3 regions of the Sphingomonas sp. Leaf38 genome follow, and region 2 is predicted to be linked to each of the others. Evidence: predicted binding sites of a transcription regulator. Region 2 holds the regulator's gene; each other region holds the start of a gene.
The links. The regulator LexA, encoded in region 2, represses DNA repair genes until DNA is damaged. The targets are predictions, from matches to a motif close to GTTCCNCNCTTGTTCT.

Region 1 (7,746 bases), on a different contig from region 2:
GAGCACGCTTTGCGTGATGAGCGGCGCGGCGGTGAGGGCAAGGACGGTGGCAAGGGCGAGGCGCATGGAAAGTCTCCTGTTGATCGCGCGATGCTGGCCGAGGGGAGGATCCGCGTCAAACGACGTTATGCCAACGCTGTGTTTCGAAATGGCGCCGTCGGTGCGTGAGCCGCAGTCGCGCGCCTGTCGCATAAGGGCCTGAGGTGGTGCCGGTTGCAGGAATCGAACCCGCGACATCCAGTTTACAAAACTGGCGCTCTACCAACTGAGCTAAACCGGCCCGGTGCGCGTCAGGCGTAATCGCCCCATGCTTCAAGACACGCCGAAGGTCCAGCCCTCGGTTTGCGCGATATGCGGTGTCATCGCGGTCGGGCTCCACAATTCGGGGCGATAGGCGTTGCTGCGTAGCCATGCGGCGGTCAGGATCGCGTCGGTGGCGTGATCGTCGTAGCGGGCAAGAGGAACATGCGGCGCGCTGCCGAGTGCCGCCAGCGCTGTATCGAGCGACGCGCCGTCGCGGATCTTGCTGAGCCCCTTGCGCATACCGGCGGCGCGCGCCGCGATCGTGGTGTATATCTCGACGATTGTCGGGCCGTGCGGCGGGAGCGGGTCGAACGGCCAGACGGGTATGCGATCGGCGAGGCGGTGCAGCACGCGCATTCCGGTCAGACTCGATTTGCCGACCTGCGCCGCGCCGACGAGGTTCAGGTTGCTGGTCGGGCTCAACCCTTGGCGTCGCTGTGCCTCCTCGGTCACGCGGAGCCGGCCGCGGCCGTCAAAGAATTCGCCCTTGCGACCACCGTGGCGCCGCAGATGCCGTGCGACCTCGTCGTGATCGACGAAGCTGCTTGCGCCGAGGTGCGGATCGTCGGCACAGATCCGCTCGACGAGCGCCCAGAGCGATCGCGCATCCGCCGGGCTGTCCGACCAGCCGGGGAAGAACTCACCGCGATCGACGAAGGGGAGCGACGGCCCGAGATCGAGCCCGACCAGCGTATCCCGCGGCATCGTGTCCGCGAGCCAGTCGCGCGCGGCGGCGCGCGACCACCCGCCCTCGACCGTGATCAGCGTCGGCGCTGCGGATCCCTGCGTGCAGATCGCGACGGCAATCCCCGACTGGCGAGGACCCACCGCGCCAGACCAGTCGATCGCGGCGAAATGGCCGAAGCGGTCAGGGGCGATCGCCATAAGCCTTGCGCTGCCTAGTCGATGCCTGATCCCACCATGCACGGGCGATCACGCAGGCGACCCGCGTCGTATCGCTCGCGCCATACCGAACCAGCAATCCGGGCCATGTCTCGTAATGCGGTGTCTGCCAGAAAATGTCGGGATCGGTCGCGATCAAGACGGCCTTTTCCTCGTGCGGGCTGCGGACGTGGAAGCTGCCGTCGACGTGCCCGGCGCTGACGAACATTTTGCCGCGCGTCTTGATCGCGGGCTGGCCGTAGCAGGTCGATGGTTCGGTATCAGGGAGCGACAGCGCGTAGCTGGCGACGGCCTGCCAATCGTTCATGATCGTTTTGTCGCGCGCAAGCTGTCCCAATACGCCAGGCGTTCCGACAGGCGCTTCTCGAAGCCGCGTTCGGTCGGCGTATAGAATGTCTGCGGTCCCATCTCGTCAGGCCAGTAATCCGAGCCCGAGAACGCATCCTCCGCATCATGGTCGTACGCGTAGCCCTTGCCGTAACCGATATCGCGCATGAGCTTGGTCGGGGCGTTGCGGATCGCGGCGGGGGGCATCAGCGAACCGGTCTCGCGCGCCGATTTCCACGCCGCCTTCTGCGCCTTGTAGACTGCGTTCGATTTGGGCGCGGTAGCGAGGTAGACGCAGGCCTGCGCGATCGCGAGCTCGCCCTCGGGGCTGCCGAGCAAGTCGTAGGTGTCCTTGGCGGCGATGCACTGGACCAGCGCCTGCGGGTCGGCGAGACCGATATCCTCGACCGCGGCACGGGTCAGGCGACGGAGCAGGAACAGCGGCTCCTCGCCGGCGGTGAGCATCCGCGCCAGATAATAAAGGGCCGCCTGCGGGTCTGAGCCACGGATCGATTTGTGGAGCGCGGAGATGAGGTTGTAATGCCCCTCGCGATCCTTGTCGTACACCGCGACGCGGCGTTGCAGGAAATTCGACAGCCCGGCGGGATCGAGCGGTTCAGGCAGGTTTACCGAGAACAACGTCTCCGCCTGATTGAGCAGGAAGCGGCCATCGCCATCGGCGCTGGCGATCAGGGCGCCCATGGCGGGCGGGGTCAGGGGAAGGGGGCGCTCCATCTCCGCTTCTGCGCGCTCGAGAAGTTGTTCGAGCGCGCCACGGCCGAGCCGTTCGAGGATTAGCACCTGCGCCCGGCTGAGCAACGCGGCATTGAGTTCGAACGAGGGGTTCTCGGTCGTGGCGCCGACCAGCGTTACCGTGCCGTCCTCCACATACGGCAGGAAGCCGTCCTGCTGCGCGCGGTTGAAGCGGTGGATCTCGTCCACGAACAACAAGGTACGTTTGCCGATCTTGGCATGCTCTCGCGCCTCGGCGAAGGATTTCTTGAGATCCGCGACGCCGGAGAACACCGCCGAGATCGCGACGAACCGCAGGTCGACGGCGTCCGCGAGCAACCGCGCGATCGTCGTCTTGCCGGTGCCGGGCGGGCCCCACAGGATGATCGACGACAGTCGTCCCGCCGACACCATCCGGCCAATCGCGCCTTCGGCACCGGTGATGTGATCCTGCCCGACCACTTGGGCGAGCGTGCGCGGGCGCAGGCGATCGGCGAGCGGCGCGTTCTCGGGATGCAGTTCGGTAGGAGCGGCGGGTTCGAAGCCCGCAAAGAGGTCGGCCATGAGCGGAAGATAGGGGCGTGGGGCTGGTTTGCCCATCCAGCACCGCTTGTCAGACGCACGCCGTCCGCGCGGAGGTGGGGATCGATACCGGCTGGTGGCCCTGCGTGGTCGCGCTGTCCAAGGGGCTGGGGTCCTGCCTCCCAGGAGTGACGGACGAGAAACGCAGAGCTTTCTCAACCCTCCCCTTGAACCAGGAAAAGTCCAAGATATATCTTATCTCATGAGAAAAGATATATCGGAGAACAGTCAAATGCGGTTTGGTATGGGATATGGAGCATGGACGGGTGGTCCACGAGCCGGCGACCACGGCCACGGTCATGGCCCTCGCGATCACGGCGACGAGCATATGACGTGGAAGCGCGGCGGTGGTCCGCGCGGTCGGGGTCGGCGACTGTTCGACGGCGGCGAGATGAAGCTTGTCCTGCTCAAGCTGATCGCTGACTCACCGCGTCATGGCTATGATCTGATCCGCGAAGTCGAGGGACGGTCTGGCGGCGCCTATGCGCCTAGTCCGGGGGTCGTATACCCGACGCTGAGCACGCTCGACGACATGGGTCTTATCGAGGAGCAGAAATCGGAAGGCGCGAAGAAGCGCTTTGCGGTGACCGCTGAGGGGCAGGCGATCCTGACGGAAAACATGGCCGTCGTGGATGGCCTGTTCGCGCGGCTTGCAGCCGTGGGTGCGGAGTCGGAGCGGACCGATGGCGCGCCGATCCGGCGGGCGATGGGCAATCTGCGCCAGGTGCTCCAGCACAGGCTGATGCGCGAGGACGTCAACGAGGACACGCTGCATGAGGTCGCGGCATTGCTCGACGAGGCGGCGCAGAAGATCGAGCGCTTGAAGTGAGCGCCGCACCAAAGGTCTCGGTCGCGCGGGTACCGACCCATTCGGCCAGCAAGTACCTCCAGCAGTTGGCCAAGCATTGGAGCCACAAGATGGAGGTCAGCTCTTCCGAGGAGGAGGGCCGCATCGCCTTTCCGAACGGCGCGCTGCTGGAGATGCGTGCGGACAGCGAAACGCTCGACGTCGCGCTGACCGTGCCGGAAGGCGAGGACGTCGAGCGGATGCGCGGGGTCGTGTCAAGCCACCTCGACCGGTTCGCCTTTCGCGAGGCGCCGCTGACGTTCGATTGGTCGACTGTCTGAGAGCGTCTCGTCGCGACTTCGTCATCCGACGAAAGCCGGGACCCGGCGTTACGGGTGCCGGCGTCCGTCGCGCCGTCATGCTGGACCGAGCCATGGAGGACGACGCGCAGCCCGTACTAGCTGCCCCGCCGTGCCATCACCTCGAGATATGTGTCCAGCACCGTCTGGTTGATCGTGTCCCAAAGATACCCGGCGGCCTTGTCGTGTCCGGCCCAACCCATCGTCTCGCGCAGGCCTGGCTCCGATACGATCCGCCCGATCGCATCCGCATAACCCGAGATATCCGTGGGCGGCACCAGGAACCCCGTCACGCCGTCATCGATCAACCCGACCGCGCCCGACGCGCGCGCAGCTACGACGGGAACACCCGCTGCCATCGCTTCGAGCGTCACATTGCCGAACGTCTCGGTCACGCTCGGGTTGAAGAACACGTCCATCGACGCGACCGCACGGCCGAGATCGTCACCCGACTGGAACCCCGCGAACACCGCCTCCGGCACGCGCTCGGCGAACCAGTCGCGCGCCGGACCCTCGCCGATCACCAGCACCTTGTGCGGCATGCCGCGCTGCTCCAGCGACCGGATCACGTCGGCGAAGACGTCGAGCCCCTTTTCCTTTACCAACCGCCCGAGAAACCCGACCGCGACCTCGCCGTCGGCGATGCCGCGCGCGCGCCGCCACGCCAGGTCACGACGCGTCGGCGTGAAGCGATCGTGGTTCACGCCGCGAGACCAGATCGCGGTCGGCGTCGTCACGCCCCAATCGCGGACGATCTCGGCCATGCCGCGCCCCGGCACCAGCACTTCGTCGACGCGGTTGTAGAAGCGCGTCAGGATCTTCACCATGACGGGCTCGAAGAACGCCATCTTGTAATAGCGGAAATACGTCTCGAACCGGGTGTGCAGCGACGCGACTGTCGCGATGCCGCCGCGGCGACCATAGCTGATCGCGCGATGGCCGAGGAAATCGGGTGCCGAGACGTGGATGATGTTCGGCGCGAACGCCTCGAGATCACGGCGGATCGCCGCGGGCAGCCCGCGCGCCATCTTGTATTCGCCACGTCCTGCGGGAAGCGGTAGCGACGGCACCGCGACCAGATCACCCGTCGGCGGAAACGCCGGCTTGGCGTTGGTCGGGGAATAGACACGCACTGTTACGCCCTTCGACAACAGATGGCCGACGAGCAAATTCAACGCCTGGTTCGCGCCGTCGCGAACGTAATTATAGTTGCCGCTGAACAGGGCGATGCGCAGGTCGGTGGCGTGCATCATCGCGCGGATAACGCCGTGCGCGGTCAAGCGCCACTAAATCCGCAACTTGCCGCGCGCGCCGCCCATTGATGTTCCCGTATCGTTCTCGTACATCGGTTGCATGGCGAAACCCCAGAAGCGTTACGTGTGTCAGGCCTGCGGATCGGTGTCGCACCGCTGGGCGGGGCAATGCGCCGATTGCAACGAATGGAACACGCTGGTCGAGGAGGCGAACACCGCTGCCACGCCGTTCCATTCCAAGCACAATCTGCAGACCGGCGGCCGCGCGATCCAGCTCGTCGGGCTCGATGCCGAGATCAAGCTGCCCGACCGGATGGCGACCGGTATCGCCGAACTCGACCGCGCGCTGGGCGGCGGTTTCGTCGAGGGATCGGCGACGCTGATCGGCGGCGATCCCGGCATCGGCAAGTCGACGCTGCTGTTGCAGGCGGCGGCCAAGATGGCCCTGGCCGGGCAGTCGGTCGCGTATGTGTCGGGCGAAGAGGCGGCCGACCAGGTCCGTCTGCGCGCGCGACGGCTCGGGCTCGGCAATGCACCGGTGCAACTGGCGGCGGCGACGTCGACGCGTGACATCCTGACGACGTTGCAGACGCGGCCGCCCGCTATGCTCGTGATCGATTCGATCCAGACGATGCACTCCGATCTGATCGAGGGGGCGCCGGGCACCGTCAGTCAGGTCCGTGCGTCTGCGCAGGAGCTGATCCGGTTCGCCAAGGAGCGTGGGACGGCGGTGGTGCTGGTCGGGCATGTGACGAAGGACGGCTCAATCGCAGGGCCCCGCGTGTTGGAGCACATGGTCGACACGGTGCTGTCATTCGAAGGCGAGCGCAGCCACCAATACCGCATCCTGCGCGCGATCAAGAACCGCTTCGGCGGGACCGACGAGATCGGTGTCTTTTCGATGCAGACCGAGGGGTTGGCGGAGGTCGGCAATCCGTCGTCGCTGTTCCTGACGCACCGCGACGACGCTATGACCGGCGCGACGGTGTTCCCGGCGCTCGAGGGGACAAGGCCGGTGCTCGTCGAGATCCAGGCGCTTACCGTGCGGCTGGCATCGGGGGCGACGCCGCGGCGTGCAGTCGTCGGCTGGGATTCAGGCCGTCTCGCGATGATCCTCGCGGTGCTGGAAGCGCGCTGCGGTCTGAGTTTCTCCAACGCCGAGGTCTATCTCAACATCGCCGGCGGCTACCGCGTGCAGGATCCGGCGGCAGACCTCGCAGTGGCGGCCGCGCTCATATCGGCGATGTCGGAACGCCCGGTCCCGGTCGACGCGGTGGCGTTCGGCGAGGTCGCGCTGTCGGGTGAGATCCGCCCGGTCGCGCATGGTCCGTTGCGGCTGAAGGAGGCGAGCAAGCTCGGGTTCGAGCGCGCGCTTGTACCGGCTTCGATGACGGGCGAGAAAAGCGGGATGAACCTCTCGGGCTTCAAGACGCTCGCAGCGTTCGTCGATCACATGATGGGGCGGGGATAGGCGCCGTTCCAAGGCGACGTACCGCGCCATCACGAAATGGTCGTTCCCATACCCGAAGACGGACACCTCCGTGACGTTCTCCGGTCGAACACGCGTCGATCGAACCGTGCACAACGGCATCGTCGCATGCACGCCCGGCCAAGCGTCGCGCGCCCAATGCATGGTCTCTCGCGCCAGCTATGCTATGGCGCCGGCATGGCGAACACGCGAAGCAATACCGGTACCGTCGAGGTCGACGGTACCAGATACGACTGGCACCTGCAGCGCGAGCCGCAGTGTACGGATGCCGATGGTTGGAAGGGCATGACGATCTCGCTGTTGCAGGACGATGCCAAACGCGAAGCCCTACTCGAGTTCCCCGCGCCCAAGCGGCTCTTGAAAGGGTTGCCGCGCGGGCGGCTGCAGATCGACGATGCGACGATCTCGCGCGGCGTACGAGCTGCATTGCTCGCGGGATGGGAGCCGAGGTCGCGCGGCAAGCCGATGGTCTTCACGGTGGACGCCGAGGGCAATTGAGCCGTGGATCGGCGTGAGACCGCGACACCGACCCCGGCAGAGGCGCCGCGTCTCCCGAGACAGACCGACGCCGATCTTGAAACGGCGCTGCTGGGGCCGCTCGTGGCCGATCGCGCGTGTGGCGATTGCACCGCGTGCTGCACCGAATTGACGGTGGACACACCAGAGTTCGCCAAGCCCGCGGGGACGCCGTGCATCCACCTCTGTGATCGGGGGTGCGGTATCCACGCGGTCCGCCCGCGCATCTGCCGGACGTGGTTTTGCGCGTGGCGAAGGATTGCGCGCCTTCCGGACGACGCCCGACCCGATCGGTCCGGCTTGCTCGTGTCGCTCAATTTCGTCAGCGCACCGCAGAATTGCCTCGAAGCCGTCTCGATCCATGTTCGCATGCTCGCCGGCAGCGACGCGATCGCGAATGGCATGGCGGCGGCCGTATTGGACAGCGTGTGCGACCAGCTGGTCCCGGTCTGGTTCAGCGACGGGGCGCAGAAAATGCTGATGCATCCCGACAAC
Region 2 (7,746 bases):
CTAGATTACTGCACCCTTCCCAATTGGACCCCGGCCTTCGCCGGGGTGGTCTTCTTCCAATGGCAGTCTGATCCCTAAATCAAAACGCGCTCACGGCGTCGTGGTGGTCTCGCTGCTCGGCGCCCGACGCTCAGCCGCATACGCATTGTTACGCGCCAGGAAACAGCCCGACTGGCCACCCGTGCCGACCGCCGAACACGTATCCGGCAACCCGCCCGCGACTCGCCCAAGCTGGTCCATCGACGCCGCGCGGTTGACCCAGCTCTGGTTCTGCGCGGCGATCGGCTTGTCCTCGCGCAGTGCCTTGGGGATCCGGTAAGGCTGGTCGAGCGTCGAGCACACCACGACTTCGCCGTTGGTCGACGGCGGGCACTTCTGGTCCCCGGTCAGCGTGACGCTGCGGATCCGCTGCGGCGGCGAGGCGACCTGGGCATCCTGCGCGGACGCCATGGCGGGAAGCGCGATCAGTGCGGCAAGGACGACGGTACGAAACATGGGGGAAGGCTCCTTTGAAGGGATAACGTCCGTCACACAGCATTGCTCCGCACTGAATGAAGGTCGCCCGCCTACCGCACATAGCGACGCTTGGCGTCATCGGCGACCGCCCACCGGCACTTTGCGGCACGCCGCCGCCGCGCGCCTTGCATGGCCCCGCGCTTCGGCTATGGCGGCGCCATGATCCTCGTCGTCGACAATTACGACAGCTTCACCTGGAACCTCGTCCATTATCTGATGGAGCTGGGCGTCGAGGTGGAAGTCGTCCGCAACGACGCGATCTCCGCCGGGCAAGCCTTGTCGTCAGGCGCGGACGCGTTCGTCATCTCCCCCGGCCCCTGCACGCCGACCGAGGCGGGGGTCAGCCTCGATCTCGTCGCCGCCTGCGCGGACGCGGCCAAGCCGCTGCTCGGCGTCTGCCTCGGCCATCAGGCGATCGGCCAGCATTTCGGCGGCAAGGTCGAGCGCGGTGGGCTGATGCACGGCAAGACCTCGCCCGTCCTCCACGATGATACCGGGCTCTACGCCGGACTCCCTTCGCCGTTCATAGCGACGCGCTACCACTCGCTGATCGTCAACGACGTGCCGGACACGCTGGTGGTCAACGCGACCGCGCAGGACGGCACCGTCATGGGCTTCCGCCACGCCACGCTGCCGATCCACGGCGTCCAGTTCCACCCCGAAAGCATCGCCACCGAACACGGCCATGCGATGCTGGCGAACTTCCTGAAGATGGCCGACATCCCGGTAAAGCCGCGCGACGGGTTGCAGCTGTGAGCACCACCACGCTCCTCCCCGACCCGTCATCCCCCCTCTCCCGCGAGTCCGCCCGCGAAGCGTTCGCCGACATCCTCGACGCACGCGCGGGCGAAGACGCCATCGCGACCTTCCTGATCGATCTGTCGGCGCGCGGCGAGACCAGCATCGAGATCGCCGAAGCCGCCCGCGCCCTGCGCAACCGGATGATCCCGATCGACGCCCCCGCCGGCGCGGTCGACGTCTGCGGCACCGGCGGTGACGGCCATCACACGCTCAACGTCTCGACCGCGGTCGCGCTCGTCGTCGCGGCGTGCGGCGTCCCCGTCGCCAAGCACGGCAACCGCGCCGCCTCGAGCAAGGCCGGCGCCGCCGACACGCTCGAAGTGCTCGGCCTGGACATGGACCGCGCCGGCGCCACTGCCGAGGCGAGCCTCAACGACATCGGCATCGCCTTCCTGTTCGCCGCCAACCACCACCCGGCGATGAAGCGCATCACCCCGATCCGCCAGCGCATCGGCAAGCGGACGATCTTCAACCTGATGGGCCCGCTCGCCAACCCGGCGGGCACCACCCGCCAGCTGATCGGCATCGCCCGCCCCGATTACGTCGCGCTCTACGCCGACGCGCTCGAACAGCTCGGCACCGAGGCGGCCTTGGTCGTCTCGGGCGAAGAAGGCCTCGACGAACTCTCGGGCGCCGGCCCCAGCATCGTCGCCTCGGTCGGCAGCGTCGCGCTCCCCGCGCGCATAACCCCCAAGGACGCCGGCCTCACCGCCCACGCCATCACCGACATCCGTGGCGGCGACGCGCATCACAACGCCGATGCGCTCCGCGGCCTGCTCCAGGGCGAAACCGGCGCATACCGCGACGCCGTCCTGCTCAACGCCGCCGCCGCCTTGATGGTCGCCGGCACCGTCCCCACCCTTGTCGACGGCGTCGCGAAAGCCGCCACCGCCCTCGACACCGGCAGCGCCGACGCGCTGCTCGCCCGCTGGATCGCCTACTGACATGACCATGCTCGACCGTATCCTCGAGACCAAGCGCGCCGAAGTCGCCGCGCGCAAGGCCACCACGTCGCTCGCCGACATCGACGCCGGGATCGCCCGCATGTCGAAACCGCGCGGCTTCCGCGCCGCGCTCGACGCGAAGCCCGGCTATGCGCTGGTCGCCGAGATCAAGAAGGCAAGTCCTTCGAAGGGCCTGATCCGCGCCGACTTCGATCCCCCCGCCCATGCCCGCGCCTACGAAGCCGGCGGTGCCGCGTGCCTGTCCGTGCTGACCGACGAAAAATGGTTCCAGGGCGCCGACGAATATCTCGCCGCCGCGCGCGACGCCGTCTCGATCCCCGTCCTGCGCAAGGACTTCATGGTCGACCCATGGCAGTCGACCGAGGCGCGCGCGATCGGTGCGGATTGCATCCTGATCATCGTCGCCGCGCTCGACGACGTGCAGATGGCCGAGATCGAGGCGTCCGCGCTCGACTGCGGCATGGACGTGCTGGTCGAGGTCCATGACGCGCACGAAATGGAGCGCGCGCTCAAGCTCAAGTCGCGGCTCATCGGCGTCAACAATCGCGACCTGCGCGACTTCAGCGTCGACTTCAACCGCACCTACGAGCTGGTCAGCCGCGCACCGAAAGACTGCACCTTCGTCGCCGAAAGCGGCCTGACGAGCCGCGCCGAGCTCGACGCGATGGCCGAGCACGACATCCGCTGCTTCCTGATCGGCGAGGCGCTGATGCGCCAGGACGACGTCGAAGCCGCCACGCGGGCTTTTGTCGGGTGAGCGGTCTCACGCACATCGACGAAGCGGGCGCGGCAAGGATGGTCGACGTCGGCGGCAAGGCGGTCACCGCGCGCGAAGCCATCGCTTCTGGCCGGATCACCATGTCGGCCGAGGCCGCCGCGGCGATCGGCGCGGGCACTGCCAAGAAGGGCGACGTCCTCGCCGTCGCGCGCGTCGCCGGGATCATGGCGGCCAAGCGCACCAGCGACCTGATCCCGCTCTGCCATCCCCTGCCGCTCACCAAAGTCGAGATCGACCTGACCGTCGACTCGACCGGCGTCACCGCGACCGCGACTGCCTCGACCGAAGGCAAGACCGGCGTCGAGATGGAAGCGCTCACCGCCGCGACGGTAACGCTGCTGACGATCTACGACATGGCCAAAGCGATCGACAAGACGATGGTCCTCTCCGACATCCGCGTCCGCGCCAAATCCGGCGGCAAATCCGGCAACTGGACCGCCTAACAAACCCCTCTCCCCAAAGGGGAGAGGGAAAGACGCCGAAGGCGTCGAGGGTGAGGGCAAGCCAAGCAAAGCGCCCCCACCCCAAGCCCGATCAGTCACCCATAGCCCATTCGTGATCCTCGACGATCGTCGACTCCACCGGCCGCCCCGCCGCATCGAGCGAAGGATCATACCGAAACCGCTGTTCGATCAGCCGACACGTCAGCGCATCCAGTTCCCGGCTCCCACTAGACCCGGTCACCCGGCACCGCGTCACGCGGCCATCCGTCCCGACCGCATACCGCACCGACACCCGCCCACGGATCCCCGTCTCCGCAGCCTCGCGCGGATAGTCGGAGTCCTTCAGTCGCCCCTTGCGCCACTGCGGCGGCGTCTCCTCGCCACCCCCACCGTCGCCATCGCCAGACCCACCACTCCCGGTGCCATTGCCGATCCCGCCGCTCCCGGTCCCCGGCCCGCGCACGTCCGACGCGCCAGCCGTCGCCTGCGCGCCCAACCCAGCCTTCTCCGCGACCACCACCGGCGGCGGCACCACGATCGGCACGACCGGCGGCGGCGCCACGAGCTCGGTCGCCTTCGACTTGAGATTGGGCGGCGATGCAGCCCCCTCCGGCCTGCGGCTGAGCGACGGCCGCGGCTTGACCTTTTCGACCGGCGGCGGCGGCGGTGGCGGTGCCACCCCGAACACCTTCAACGCCTCCCCGACCGCCGCCGGCATCGGCACGACCAGCCCATGGAGCAGCGCATAGCCAAGCAACCCCGGCAACACGACCGCCCCGATCGCCGCACCGATCCTGTCTCTCGTCCGTGGCTGTGTTGCTGTCATCATATTGATCTGGTGCGTCATTGCGCGCCAGAAAAGCCCGTCGCCGCATGAACGCACGCTGGCCAACGCCACCACCAACACCACCCCGGCGAAGGCCGGGGCCCAATTGGGAAGGCCGAGATACTAGCGAGCGCCCCCCGCCCAACCCTGTTTCCCCGCGCAGGCGGGGACCCAGACTGGGCTCCCGCCTTTGCGGGAGAACAAGGAAGCAGGAGCTGACCTCGAATAAACCGGAACACCGCCGCCCCACCCCAACAACACCTGTCCTACACGCCAAACAGATGGCACAGCACGGAACATACCGGGGCACCCCCGCGCTTCCCCTTACGACACCCCGCCAAACGACGACCCGCCAAACACCGCCCAGCGTCTGCACTTCCTGAACTTCACTTTTCTGAACCGCCCGAAAACAGAGACTTACGCATGACCCTAGTCCCCGTCGCCGAAGCCCAGACCCGCCTCTTCGCCATGGCCCCCCGCGTCGGTCATGAGACCGTCCCCTTGCGCAACGCCGCCGGCCGCTGGGCCGCCGAGGACATCCTCGCCCGCCGCACTCAACCCGCCGCCGACCTCTCCGCCATGGACGGCTACGCGATCCGCTTCGCCGACCTCCCCGGCCCCTGGACCGTCATCGGCGAAAGCGCCGCCGGCCGCCCCTTCACGGGCGCGGTCGCGCCGGGCGAGGCCACCCGCATCTTCACCGGCGCCGCCATGCCCGAGGGCGCCGACACCGTCATGGTCCAGGAAGAAGCCGAGCGAGACGGCGCCACGCTGATCCTCGCCGGCGAAGGCCCACCGACGCTGGGCCGCAACACGCGCCGCAAGGGCCTCGACTTCTCGACCGGCACCCGGCTGATCGCCGCCGGCGAACGCCTCAGTCCCGCGCGCATCGCGGTCACCGCAACCGGCGGGCATGGCAGCCTCACCGTCAATCGCCGCGTCCGCGTCGCCGTCGCCGCCACGGGCGACGAACTCGTCCCCCCCGGCTCGACCACCGACGGCGTCGCGCTCCCCGAATCGAACGGCATCATGCTCGCCGCGATGCTCGCCGACATGCCCGTCGACGTCATCGACCTCGGCATCCTACCCGACAATCTCGACGTCCTGCGCGACGCCTTCGCGAGCGTTCAGGCCGACCTGCTCGTGACCACGGGCGGCGCGTCGGTCGGCGATCACGACCTTGTCCGCCCGGCGATCGAAGCCGCCGGCGGGACAATCGATTTCTGGCGGATCGCGCTGCGCCCCGGCAAGCCGATGATGGCCGGGCGGATCGGTGACATGATGATGCTGGGCCTGCCCGGCAACCCGGTCTCCGCGTTCGTCACTGCCACTCTGTTCGTAAAGCCCGTCGTCGCGCACATGGCCGGCGCGCGCGATCCACTTCCCCAGTCGACGCACGCACTGCTCGGCGAGGACCTTCCCGCCAACAACGCGCGCACCGACTATCTCCGCGCCGAACTCCGCGACGGCAAGGCCTATGCCTCGACGATCCAGGACAGCTCGATGCTGCTCATGCTCGCGCGCTCGACCTGCCTGATCGTCCGCCCCGGCAGCGCCCCGGCGGCGCGCCAGGGCGAATCGGCGGAAATCCTCGTAATTGCGTGATACGAGCGCTTGACGGCGTTAAGGATGTTCCATAGAAGTTCCCAGTCTGTTCCGGACGGAGAACCGCCATGCTCACGCGCAAGCAGCACGAACTCGTCTGCTTCATCAACGATCGCCTCAACGAAACCGGCGTCTCGCCGTCGTTCGAGGAGATGAAGGACGCACTCGATCTGAAATCGAAGTCGGGCGTCCATCGTCTGATCAGCGCGCTCGAGGAGCGCAACTTCATCCGCCGCCTGCCGAACCGCGCACGCGCACTCGAAGTGCTGCGCATGCCCGAGCGCGCGGAAAAAAAGGCGCCGTCAAAGGCATCGACCGTGAAGTCCGCGCCCGTCGCCGTACCGCAGCCCGCGAACGACGTCGTCGAGATCCCACTTCACGGCCGGATTGCCGCGGGCGTTCCGATCGAGGCGTTCGAGGGTAGCACGATGCTCGCCGTCCCTGCCGCGCTGCTCGGCACCGGCGAACATTACGCACTCGAAGTCTCGGGTGATTCGATGGTCGAAGCGGGCATCCTGGACGGCGACTACGCGCTGATCCGCCGCACCGAGACCGCGCGGGACGGCGAGATCGTCGTCGCGCTGATCGAGGACAGCGAAGCCACGCTCAAATATTTTCGGCGCGAGGGCGCCATGGTTCGCCTCGACCCCGCAAACCGCGCGTACGACCCGCAACGCTACGCGCCCGCGCAGGTCCGCGTGCAGGGTAAGCTCTCCGGCATCCTGCGCCGCTACGATTGAATATTCGTACCGGCCCTGCGTCATCGCGACGCAGAGCCGGTCCGCGGGGCATCCGGAAATCGGCTTGCGCGAAGGCGCAAAGGCGCGAAGATGGTGCCGAGCGATCTGTGTCGACCTGACGTCACGGGCGATCGAGACATCGGCGTTGACGTCTCGGTACGATCGCCTCGGCCGCACCCCTTAGCGCTGCGCCTTTGCGTGGTCATCCTGATAAAAGCGAGCGCGGTGAGCGCGAGACACCCACCGAGCGTTGTGCGATCGGATTTGGCGCGATCCGAACGAATGCACGGTGCGGGCAAGCACAGGTGGATCGCGCCAAGGGTGGCGGTCGCCGGCGTTCAGGATCGTCACGACCGTCCCCGTCCGCAAGGTTAGCGCAACACCGCCCGTCCGCCGAAGGACGCGGCGATCCAGTTTCAACCACCGCGGCACGCAGCGTTTCGGCAGACCGCGTTCGCTGACGACGATGTCGGCGGTGTGGCACGCGGCGATGAACGCTGCGATTGGTACCATGAAGGCGCTGCGTGTCGCCAAGATCCTCCATGTCCGTCGCCGTGCAACGATATCGGTGACGCACAGATCGCGGCTGCACCGCGCATCGGGCTGATCCGCGAGCAGGAGCGGTTCGCCATCCACCCCGCCATTCTCGGCCAACATGTCGCGCGTATAGTCCCCCGCCCGGTCGCGTAGCATTGCCAGCCCCGCCGCCGTCCGAACCGCGACATGGCGCCCGTCGCCCGTGACGAGAACGTCCGGTAGCGGAGTCGTGAGCGCCCAGATCGCACCGGCAGCCAGCGGAATCAGCCCGAGCCGTCGCCACCGCGTCCGCCACAGCGCGATCCAGATGCCGCCGACGATCATCAGCGCAAACGCGGCCGTCGACATCCCGGGCAAGGACCGCACCGCGCCGGGCGCGCTGGCAACGATATGCGCTAACCACAGTAGCGCATCGAGCGAGCGCTGCACCAACCACCAGATCGGCGCACCAACGCCAACTGCATCGAGCAGCAACGCCAACGCCTCCAGCGGCATCACGACGAACGTCGTCAGCGGGATCGCGACGATGTTGGCA
Region 3 (7,746 bases), on a different contig from region 2:
AGATTCAAGAAATTTGTTCGCGCAGAGGCGCGGAGGACGCAGAGGGGCGGTAGTTGTTGACGAGACGGCGAACGCCCTCTTTCAGGGTGTCGCCCCCAAAGTTGATGAGCAAGCCGACGGGCTGTTTGGTCAATCTGAGATAGGTCAGCAGTTGCTTCGCGTGGACGGGCAGAAGGCGCTCGACCGATTTGATTTCGACGACCAATCGGTCGTCAACCAGCAGATCGAGCCGGAAAGCCGCCTCAAAGCGCAAGCCTTCGAACTCGATATCGATCGCCCGTTGCCGCGCAACGCTGTAGCCCATCGCCAACAACCGACCGGCGAGAACGGCTTCGTAGACGCTTTCGAGAAGCCCCGGCCCCGGATCCCGGTGCAGGCGCAGAGCGACATCGAGAACGTCGCCACTGACCGCATCGATATCTTTCATAAGTTCTGCGTCCTCTGCGCCTCTGCGCGAAATCTAAAGCACCTTAACCAACGCCTCGATGTCGTCCATCGTGATGACGCTGAGCGTCTCGGCGTCGGGCGCGATGCGCTTGACCATCGGGCCGAGCACCTTGCCACCGAATTCGACGAACTGCCCGACACCCGCCGCGTGCATCGCCAGCACCGATTCGCGCCAGCGGACCATGCCCGTCACCTGCTGCACCAGCAGGTGCCGGATCGCGCCCGGCTCTGCGACCGCCACCGCGTCGACATTGGCAAACACCGGCACCAGCGGCGCGCGCAGGTCTGCCTCGAGCAAAGCCGCCTCCATCGCGTCGGCGGCGGGCTGCATCAGTGGGCAGTGGAACGGCGCGGAGACGGGGAGCAGGACGGCACGCTTGGCGCCCAGGTCCTTGGCGAGCGTGATCGCCTTCTCGATGGCGAGGCGGTGGCCTGAGATGACCACCTGCGACGGATCATTGTCGTTGGCGACCGTGCACACCAGCTCGGGTCCGCCCTCGGCGAGGATCGAATCGACCGCGGCGCCCGCGATCAGCTGCGCCTTTTCCAGATCCGCGCCGAGCAACGCCGCCATCGCCCCCTCGCCGACCGGCACCGCCGCCTGCATCGCCCGGCCGCGCAGCTTCAAAAGACGCGCGGTGGTGGAAAGGTCGAGCGCGCCCGCGGCACACAAGGCTGTATATTCGCCGAGGCTGTGCCCCGCGACATAGTCGGCCTTGTCGGCAAGGCGCAGACCGCCCTCCTTCTCGGCGACGCGCAACGTGGCGATCGCGTTCGCCATGATCGCGGGCTGCGCATTCTCGGTGAGGAGCAGGTCGTCCGCGGGCCCCTCGCTCATCATCCGGAACAGATGCTGGCCGAGCGCCTCGTCTACTTCGGCGAAGACCTCGCGGGCGACGCTGCTGGCGTCGGCAAGCGCCTTGCCCATGCCGACCGACTGGCTCCCCTGGCCGGGGAAGATGAACGCGCGCATGACCTCTCCTCTTTGAAGCGGGCGGACTAGAAAGGTGTGGGCCGAGTTGCAACCGCGCGAACCTGAACGAACCCGCCGGGTTTGCGACAAACTGCGACCATTTCGCCGCCCTTGCGACAAGCGCCTGCGACAACAGCCCCCCAGATTATGGAGGACGCCGCAGCAACGGCGCCGTGTTTCAACGGGAGACTACCATGAAGAAGTTCATCCTCAGCGCGCTCGCCGCCACCCTCGTCGCCAGCCCGCTGCTCGCCGCCGCCCCGGCCGAAGCGCAGACGCGCCGCGAAGTGACCACCGTGCGCCAGAACAGCAACGGCCGCACCGTCGTCACCAAGAAGACGGTTGTCCGCCCGAACCAGTATCGCAACTGGCGCACCGGCCAGCGCTTCGATCGTCGCCAGGCGCAGAACTACCGCGTCATCACGACCTACCGTAACTATCGCCTCGCCGCTCCGCCGCGTGGCAGCCAGTGGGTCCGCTCGGGCAATGATGCAATTCTGATCAACGGCCGCGGCAACGTGGTTCAGGTACGTGGTGGCGCGTTCCGGTAAGGTCTGGGTTCCGTTACTGCGTCATCCTGACGAACGTCAGGACCCAGATTAACCACGCGCTGCCCTGCCTGCCCCTGGGTCCTGACGTTCGTCAGGATGACGGGAGTGGTTGGGAAGACGGACCGACACCTTGCCTTTCCCCGTCAATCGGGTAAGGGCCATGGCAACCGGGGTGAGAGATTCGCGTCTCTCGCCCCTGTTTGCATTCTAGACGACAGCCGGAGGGGTGCACGCATGGGGCGTGTATCAGCGATCGGCCAAGACGAAGGACAAGACATGGCTCTTTACGAGCACGTGTTCCTTGCGCGCCAGGATCTGGCACAAGCGCAGGTGGACGCTCTGGCGGAAATCGCCACCAAGATCGTGAACGACAACGAAGGTCGGGTCGTAAAGACCGAGAACTGGGGCTTGCGTTCGCTGGCGTACAAGATCGCCAAGAACCGCAAGGCGCACTATGTGATGCTCGAGATCGATGCCCCGGGCAGCGTGATCGCAGAGCTGGAGCGCCAGACGCAGATCAACGAAGACATCATCCGTTACATGACGGTCAAGGTCGACACCCTCGAAGAGGGCCCGACCGTGATGATGCGCAAGTCGGACCGCGACCGTGAGCGTCGTGGCGACCGCGAAGGTGGCCGTGAAGGCCGTCCTGACCGCGGCGATCGTCCGGACCGTGGTCCCCGTCGTGACCGCGAAGAGGGAGCTGAATAATCATGGCACGTCCATTCTTCCGCCGCCGCAAGAGCTGCCCGTTCTCCGCCAAAGACGCTCCCCGGATTGACTATAAGGACGTCCGGTTGCTGCAGGGCTTCGTGTCCGAGCGTGGCAAGATCGTCCCGTCGCGTATCACTTCGGTGGCCGCAAAGAAGCAGCGCGAACTGGCCCAGGCCATCAAGCGTGCGCGTCATCTGGGCCTGCTGCCCTACATCGTTAAGTAAGGAGCGCCCACATGGACGTCATTCTGCTTGAGCGCGTCGAAAAGCTCGGCGCCATCGGCGACGTGGTGAAGGTAAAGGACGGCTACGCCCGTAACTTCCTTCTCCCGAACAAGAAGGCGCTTCGTTCGAACGAAGCCAACCGCAAGGTGTTCGAATCGAACCGTGCGCGGATCGAGTCGGACAACGCATCGCGTCGCAGCGATGCCGAGACCGAAGCGAAGACCTTCAACGACACGACCATCACCCTGATCCGTCAGGCGTCGAACACCGGTCAGCTCTACGGTTCAGTCGCGGTTCGCGATCTGGTCGATGCGCTGGTGGCCGATGGTCACAAGGTGGCCAAGTCGGCGATCGTGCTCGACAAGCCGATCAAGGCGATCGGCGTGTACACCGTCAAGGTTGCACTCCACCCCGAGGTTTCGGTGGCCGTCAAGGTCAACGTCGCCCGCTCGCCGGAAGAGGCCGAGATGCAGGCTTCGGGCGTCGACGTGATGTCGTCGATGTTCGAGCGTGACGAGGCTGGCTTCGTCGAGGATTACGATCCGAACGCAGAGCCCGGCGCCACCGCCGAAGCTCCGCGCGACCAGGAGGACGAGGCGCAGGGCTAACCCCCTCGCCTTATCCGGCCGCTACGAAAAGGCCCGCCCGGAGCGATCCGGGCGGGCCTTTTTCTTTGCGTAGTCGAGATGCGGATCAGGGGCAGGTCACGCAGGCGCCGATGACGGCTGCGAAGGGAATGAGCGCGCAGAAAATGGGGACGAGGTGCTTCATGGCCGGGTCACTCTAAGGGGTGTTGCCGGGATAATGCGCGGCCTCGCGAAAGGTTTCCGGGAGGTGAACGCATTTTGTACCGATCGGTTTTTGCGTGACCAGCTACGATCGCTACCACCACCCCGGCGAAGGCCGGGGCCCAATTGGAATGGCAGATGTAACGGCGTCCTGCGCTCAGTTAGCACCGTCCCCCAATTGGGCCCCGGCCTTCGCCGGGGTGGTTTCTATAACGGTATCAGCTTTCGACAGTCTCCGGCTTCTCGATCAGCGCAGGCCCCTCGCCTAGCGCCAGCGCATCGACCGAGGACACGTCTTCCAGATCGCGTGCGCCCGTCTCGATGTTGAGGTCGCGGAACTTGCGGCCGGTGACCATCAGGCGGCCGTTGAACGAGTTGGTGAAGCCGTTGAAGTTCTTCACCGCGCTGTTGAGGCCGACGCCGACCTTGCGCAGATCGTCGGCTACCTTCGCAAGGCGGTCGTGCATCTCCTTGCCGAGTTCGCCGATCTTGCGCGCTTCGTTGGCGAGCTTCTCCTGCCGCCATACCGCCGCGACCGTGCGCGCGATCGCGATCAGGTTGGTCGGCGTCGCCAGCAACACGCGCTTTTCGAAGGCGAAATCCCACAGCGTCGGGTCATGCTCGAGCGCCGCCGAGAGGAAATGCTCGCCGGGGACGAACATGATCACATAGTCCGGCGTGTCGGCGAACTGGCTCCAATAAGCCTTGTTGCCGAGGCCGTTGACGTGCGCGCGCATCGACGCCGCGTGCGCCGCAAGACCGATCAGCCGCTCGGCATCGTCGACCGCGCCGAACGCGTCCTGATAGGCGTTGAGCGACACCTTCGCGTCGATGACCAGTGCGCGGCCACCGGGGACGCGGATGATCGCGTCCGGGCGCAATCTGGCGCCGTCATCGCCCACTGCGACGCTGACCTCGGTCTGGAAGTCGGTGTGTTCGCTGAGGCCGCAGGTTTCGAGGACGTTCTTGAGCTGCTGCTCGCCCCAGCGGCCGCGCGACTTGGGGGCGTTGCGCAAGGAATTGACGAGCTTGGCCGCCTCGGTCGACACCTTTTCCTGGCCGAGCCGCATCTGTTCGATCTGGCCCTTCAGGTCGCCAAACGCGTCGCGGCGCTCGGCCTCGACCTTGGCGACGCCCTCTTCATAGCGTTGCAGGCGATCGCTGACCGGCTGGAGCATCGACTTGAGGTTCAGCCCGGCGGATTCCTCGGACTGGCGGAAGCGCGCGTCAGCGCGGTCGAGGAAGGTCTTCTGCGCATCGCTCAGCAGCTTGTTGGCGACGTCGCCGAACTGCGCAGCCATGACGTCCTTCGCCTCGCGCAGTTCGAGCAGGCGTGCCTCGAACGCCTCACCCTGCGCCTTGAGCGTCGCGATCTCGGTGCGCGCGGCGTCGCGGTCGGTGCGGATCGTCGCAAGGTCGAGGCGCAGGCGGTCGGTGTCGGTGGCGCGCTCGGCGTTCTGCGCGCGCAGCGTGGCGAGATCCTGCATCGCGGCGTTGCGCTCGCGCTCGACCGCGTCGCGCGCGGTGCGGATCAGGTCGGCGTCGGCGACCTTGGTCTGCGCGACGGCGAGGTCGCTGGCGAGGGCCGTGGCGCGGCGGGACGCCAGGAGCCAGCCTAGGAGGACGCCCGCGGCGAGCGCGAGGACGGCGATGATGGCGAACTCAGCCATTTTGCGCGGCCGAAACCAGAGTGAAGTTCACAAAGTGCAGACGCAGGTGCAGCATGTTTCGAGGGGACGATGCGCGCGTCAGCGAGCGGGTTTGGGATGCGGATAGAGACGTCATGCGCGGAACATACGTCGAACGCGCGGGGTAGGACAGCCTGAATATTCTGCTCTCGCGCGGGCGGTAGGCTGGGTCGCACGCGGTGGCGTTTGTGGTCCTGAGCTCCCGCCTTCGCGGGAGAACTAGAGGGGAGCGGTGCCTACCACAATATATGGGTACCACCCCGGCGGAGGCCGGGGCCCAATTGGAGAGGTCGTGGTAACGGAAGACTGCGCTCTGTCAGCACCGTCCCCCACTTGGGCCCCGGCCTTCGCCGGGGTGGTAGGGTGTTGGGTGGGCGGACGCGCCCATAAGACGCTTACACCCGCGGGCTTATACCCACGCGGTCACTCCCGCGCGCGCAAACCCGCCCCTCACCCCAGCTTGCGCGCCTTCGCCAGCTTCTTCAGCACCATGTCGCGCTTGAGGCGGCTGATGTGGTCGATGAACAGCACGCCGTCGAGATGGTCGATCTCGTGCTGCATGCAGGTCGAGAGCAGCCCGTCGAGCTCTTCCTCGAACGCCGCGCCGGTCTCGTCGAGCCACTTCACGACGCAGCGCGACGGGCGGGCAACCTCGGCATATTGCTCGGGGATCGAGAGGCAGCCTTCATTGTACGTCGACATCTCGTCGCTGACCGACAGGATCTCGGCGTTGATATACGCCTTCGGTGCCTTGATCGGCTTGTCCTCCTCGTCCTTCTCTTCCTGAAGGTCGATGACGAGGACACGCTTCTGCACGCCGACCTGAGTCGCTGCCAGGCCGATGCCGTTGAAGTCGTACATCGTCTCGATCATGTCGGCGACGAGCGTGCGGATGGAGTCGTCGACCGTGTCCACCGGATCGGCGACGAGGCGCAGGCGGGGATCGGGGACTTCGAGAACGGTCATTACGGTCATGATGCGCAGCTAAGTACAGCGCGGGGGGCCGTCAAGCACTTGGCGCAAGCCACGGGAATCAGGCCATCGGCCGGCGCGCGCGCAACGCCTGCGCGAGCGTGCCCTCGTCGAGATAATCGAGCTCGCCGCCGACGGGCAGCCCGTGCGCCAGTTGCGTGACGCGGACCGGGAAGCGTTCGATCCGCTCGGCGATGTAGTGCGCGGTCGTCTGCCCCTCGAGCGTGGCGTTCATCGCGAGCACGACCTCGTCGATCCCGCCCGCCTCGATCCGGCGGACGAGGCCGTCGATGCTGAGGTCCTCGGGGCGGATGCCCTCGAGCGCGGACAGCCGACCGCCCAGCACGTGGAAGCGGCCGGGGAACAGCCGCGAGCGATCGAGCGCCCAGAGATCGGCGACCTCCTCGACCACGCACAAAGACCGCTGGTCGCGGCGCGGGTCGGCGCAGATCGCGCAGGGGTTGGTGGTATCGACGTTGCCGCAGGTGGTGCAGTTCTCCAGCCGCTCGTCGACCGCGGTCAGCGCCTCGCGCAACGGGCCCAGCGCGGCGTCGCGCTTCTTGAGCAGATGCAGCACGGCGCGACGTGCGGACCGGGGGCCGAGGCCGGGGAGCCGGGCCAGCGCCTGCGTCAGCGCCTCGATCTCGGGGGATGCCATCGGGAACAGATAGGGGGTTGCGCGGCTCCCCGCCAGCGTGTTCGAGAGGCGTCATGCGGATCATCTTCATGGGAACGCCGGACTTCGCCGTGCCGGTGCTGGAAGCCCTCGTCGCGGCGGGGCATGACGTGGTGGCGGCCTATTGCCAGCCGGCGCGACCGGGCGGGCGGCGCGGGCGCGAGCTGGTGCCCTCGCCGGTGCAGATGCGGGCGGAGGCGCTGGGGATCGAAGTGCGGACACCGGTGTCGTTCAAGGCGTCGCTGCCCGAGGGGCTGGCCGCGCGGGAAGCGTTTGCGGCTTTGGGGGCGGATGTCGCGGTGGTCGCGGCGTATGGCCTGATCCTGCCGCGCGCGGTGCTCGATGCGCCGCGGTTCGGGTGCCTGAACGTGCACGGCTCGCTGCTGCCGCGGTGGCGGGGGGCGGCGCCGGTGCAGCGCGCGATCCTTGCGGGCGATGCGGAAACCGGCGTCGGGATCATGCAGATGGAGGCCGGGCTGGATACCGGGGCGGTGCGGCTCGAGGGGCGGACTGACGTTGCGGGGAAGACAGCGGGCGACCTCACGGCCGAGCTCTCGGCGATGGGCGCGCGGTTGATGGTCGAGGTGCTGGGCGATCTCGACGCCTACCCTGCCCGACCGCAGCCCGAGGAGGGCGTAACCTATGCCGCCAAGATCGCCAAGGCGGAGGCGCGGATCGACTTCGAGCGGTCGGCGGTCGATGTCGAGCGGCTG

Region 1: the regulator LexA is predicted to act here: its motif matches at 5,317-5,332, upstream of radA (DNA repair protein RadA).
Region 3: the regulator LexA is predicted to act here: its motif matches at 5,601-5,616, upstream of rmuC (DNA recombination protein RmuC).

The regions. Positions count from the first base shown of each region.
Region 1 is NZ_LMLD01000010.1:309,505-317,250, reverse strand. Features, by position in the region: gene ASE88_RS07030 (YceI family protein) at 1-66, opposite strand, end outside; tRNA gene ASE88_RS07025 (tRNA-Thr) at 205-280, opposite strand; gene ASE88_RS07020 (hypothetical protein) at 313-1,188, opposite strand; gene ASE88_RS07015 (MmcQ/YjbR family DNA-binding protein) at 1,172-1,513, opposite strand; gene ASE88_RS07010 (replication-associated recombination protein A) at 1,510-2,829, opposite strand; gene ASE88_RS07000 (PadR family transcriptional regulator) at 3,080-3,676, shown strand; gene ASE88_RS06995 (DUF2218 domain-containing protein) at 3,673-3,975, shown strand; gene ASE88_RS06990 (glycosyltransferase family 4 protein) at 4,092-5,243, opposite strand; gene radA (DNA repair protein RadA) at 5,347-6,717, shown strand; gene ASE88_RS06980 (hypothetical protein) at 6,913-7,233, shown strand; gene ASE88_RS06975 (YkgJ family cysteine cluster protein) at 7,321-7,746, shown strand, end outside.
Region 2 is NZ_LMLD01000011.1:1,602,008-1,609,753, reverse strand. Features, by position in the region: gene ASE88_RS14855 (hypothetical protein) at 91-495, opposite strand; gene ASE88_RS14850 (anthranilate synthase component II) at 676-1,272, shown strand; gene trpD (anthranilate phosphoribosyltransferase) at 1,269-2,261, shown strand; gene trpC (indole-3-glycerol phosphate synthase TrpC) at 2,263-3,039, shown strand; gene moaC (cyclic pyranopterin monophosphate synthase MoaC) at 3,036-3,503, shown strand; gene ASE88_RS14830 (energy transducer TonB) at 3,595-4,329, opposite strand; gene ASE88_RS14825 (molybdopterin molybdotransferase MoeA) at 4,753-5,934, shown strand; gene lexA (transcriptional repressor LexA) at 6,003-6,674, shown strand; gene ASE88_RS14815 (ComEC/Rec2 family competence protein) at 6,855-7,746, opposite strand, start outside.
Region 3 is NZ_LMLD01000010.1:176,245-183,990, forward strand. Features, by position in the region: gene ASE88_RS06400 (GxxExxY protein) at 5-427, opposite strand; gene fabD (ACP S-malonyltransferase) at 461-1,420, opposite strand; gene ASE88_RS06410 (RcnB family protein) at 1,615-1,971, shown strand; gene rpsF (30S ribosomal protein S6) at 2,248-2,682, shown strand; gene rpsR (30S ribosomal protein S18) at 2,685-2,909, shown strand; gene rplI (50S ribosomal protein L9) at 2,921-3,517, shown strand; gene rmuC (DNA recombination protein RmuC) at 3,916-5,367, opposite strand; gene def (peptide deformylase) at 5,836-6,360, opposite strand; gene recR (recombination mediator RecR) at 6,419-7,015, opposite strand; gene fmt (methionyl-tRNA formyltransferase) at 7,069-7,746, shown strand, end outside.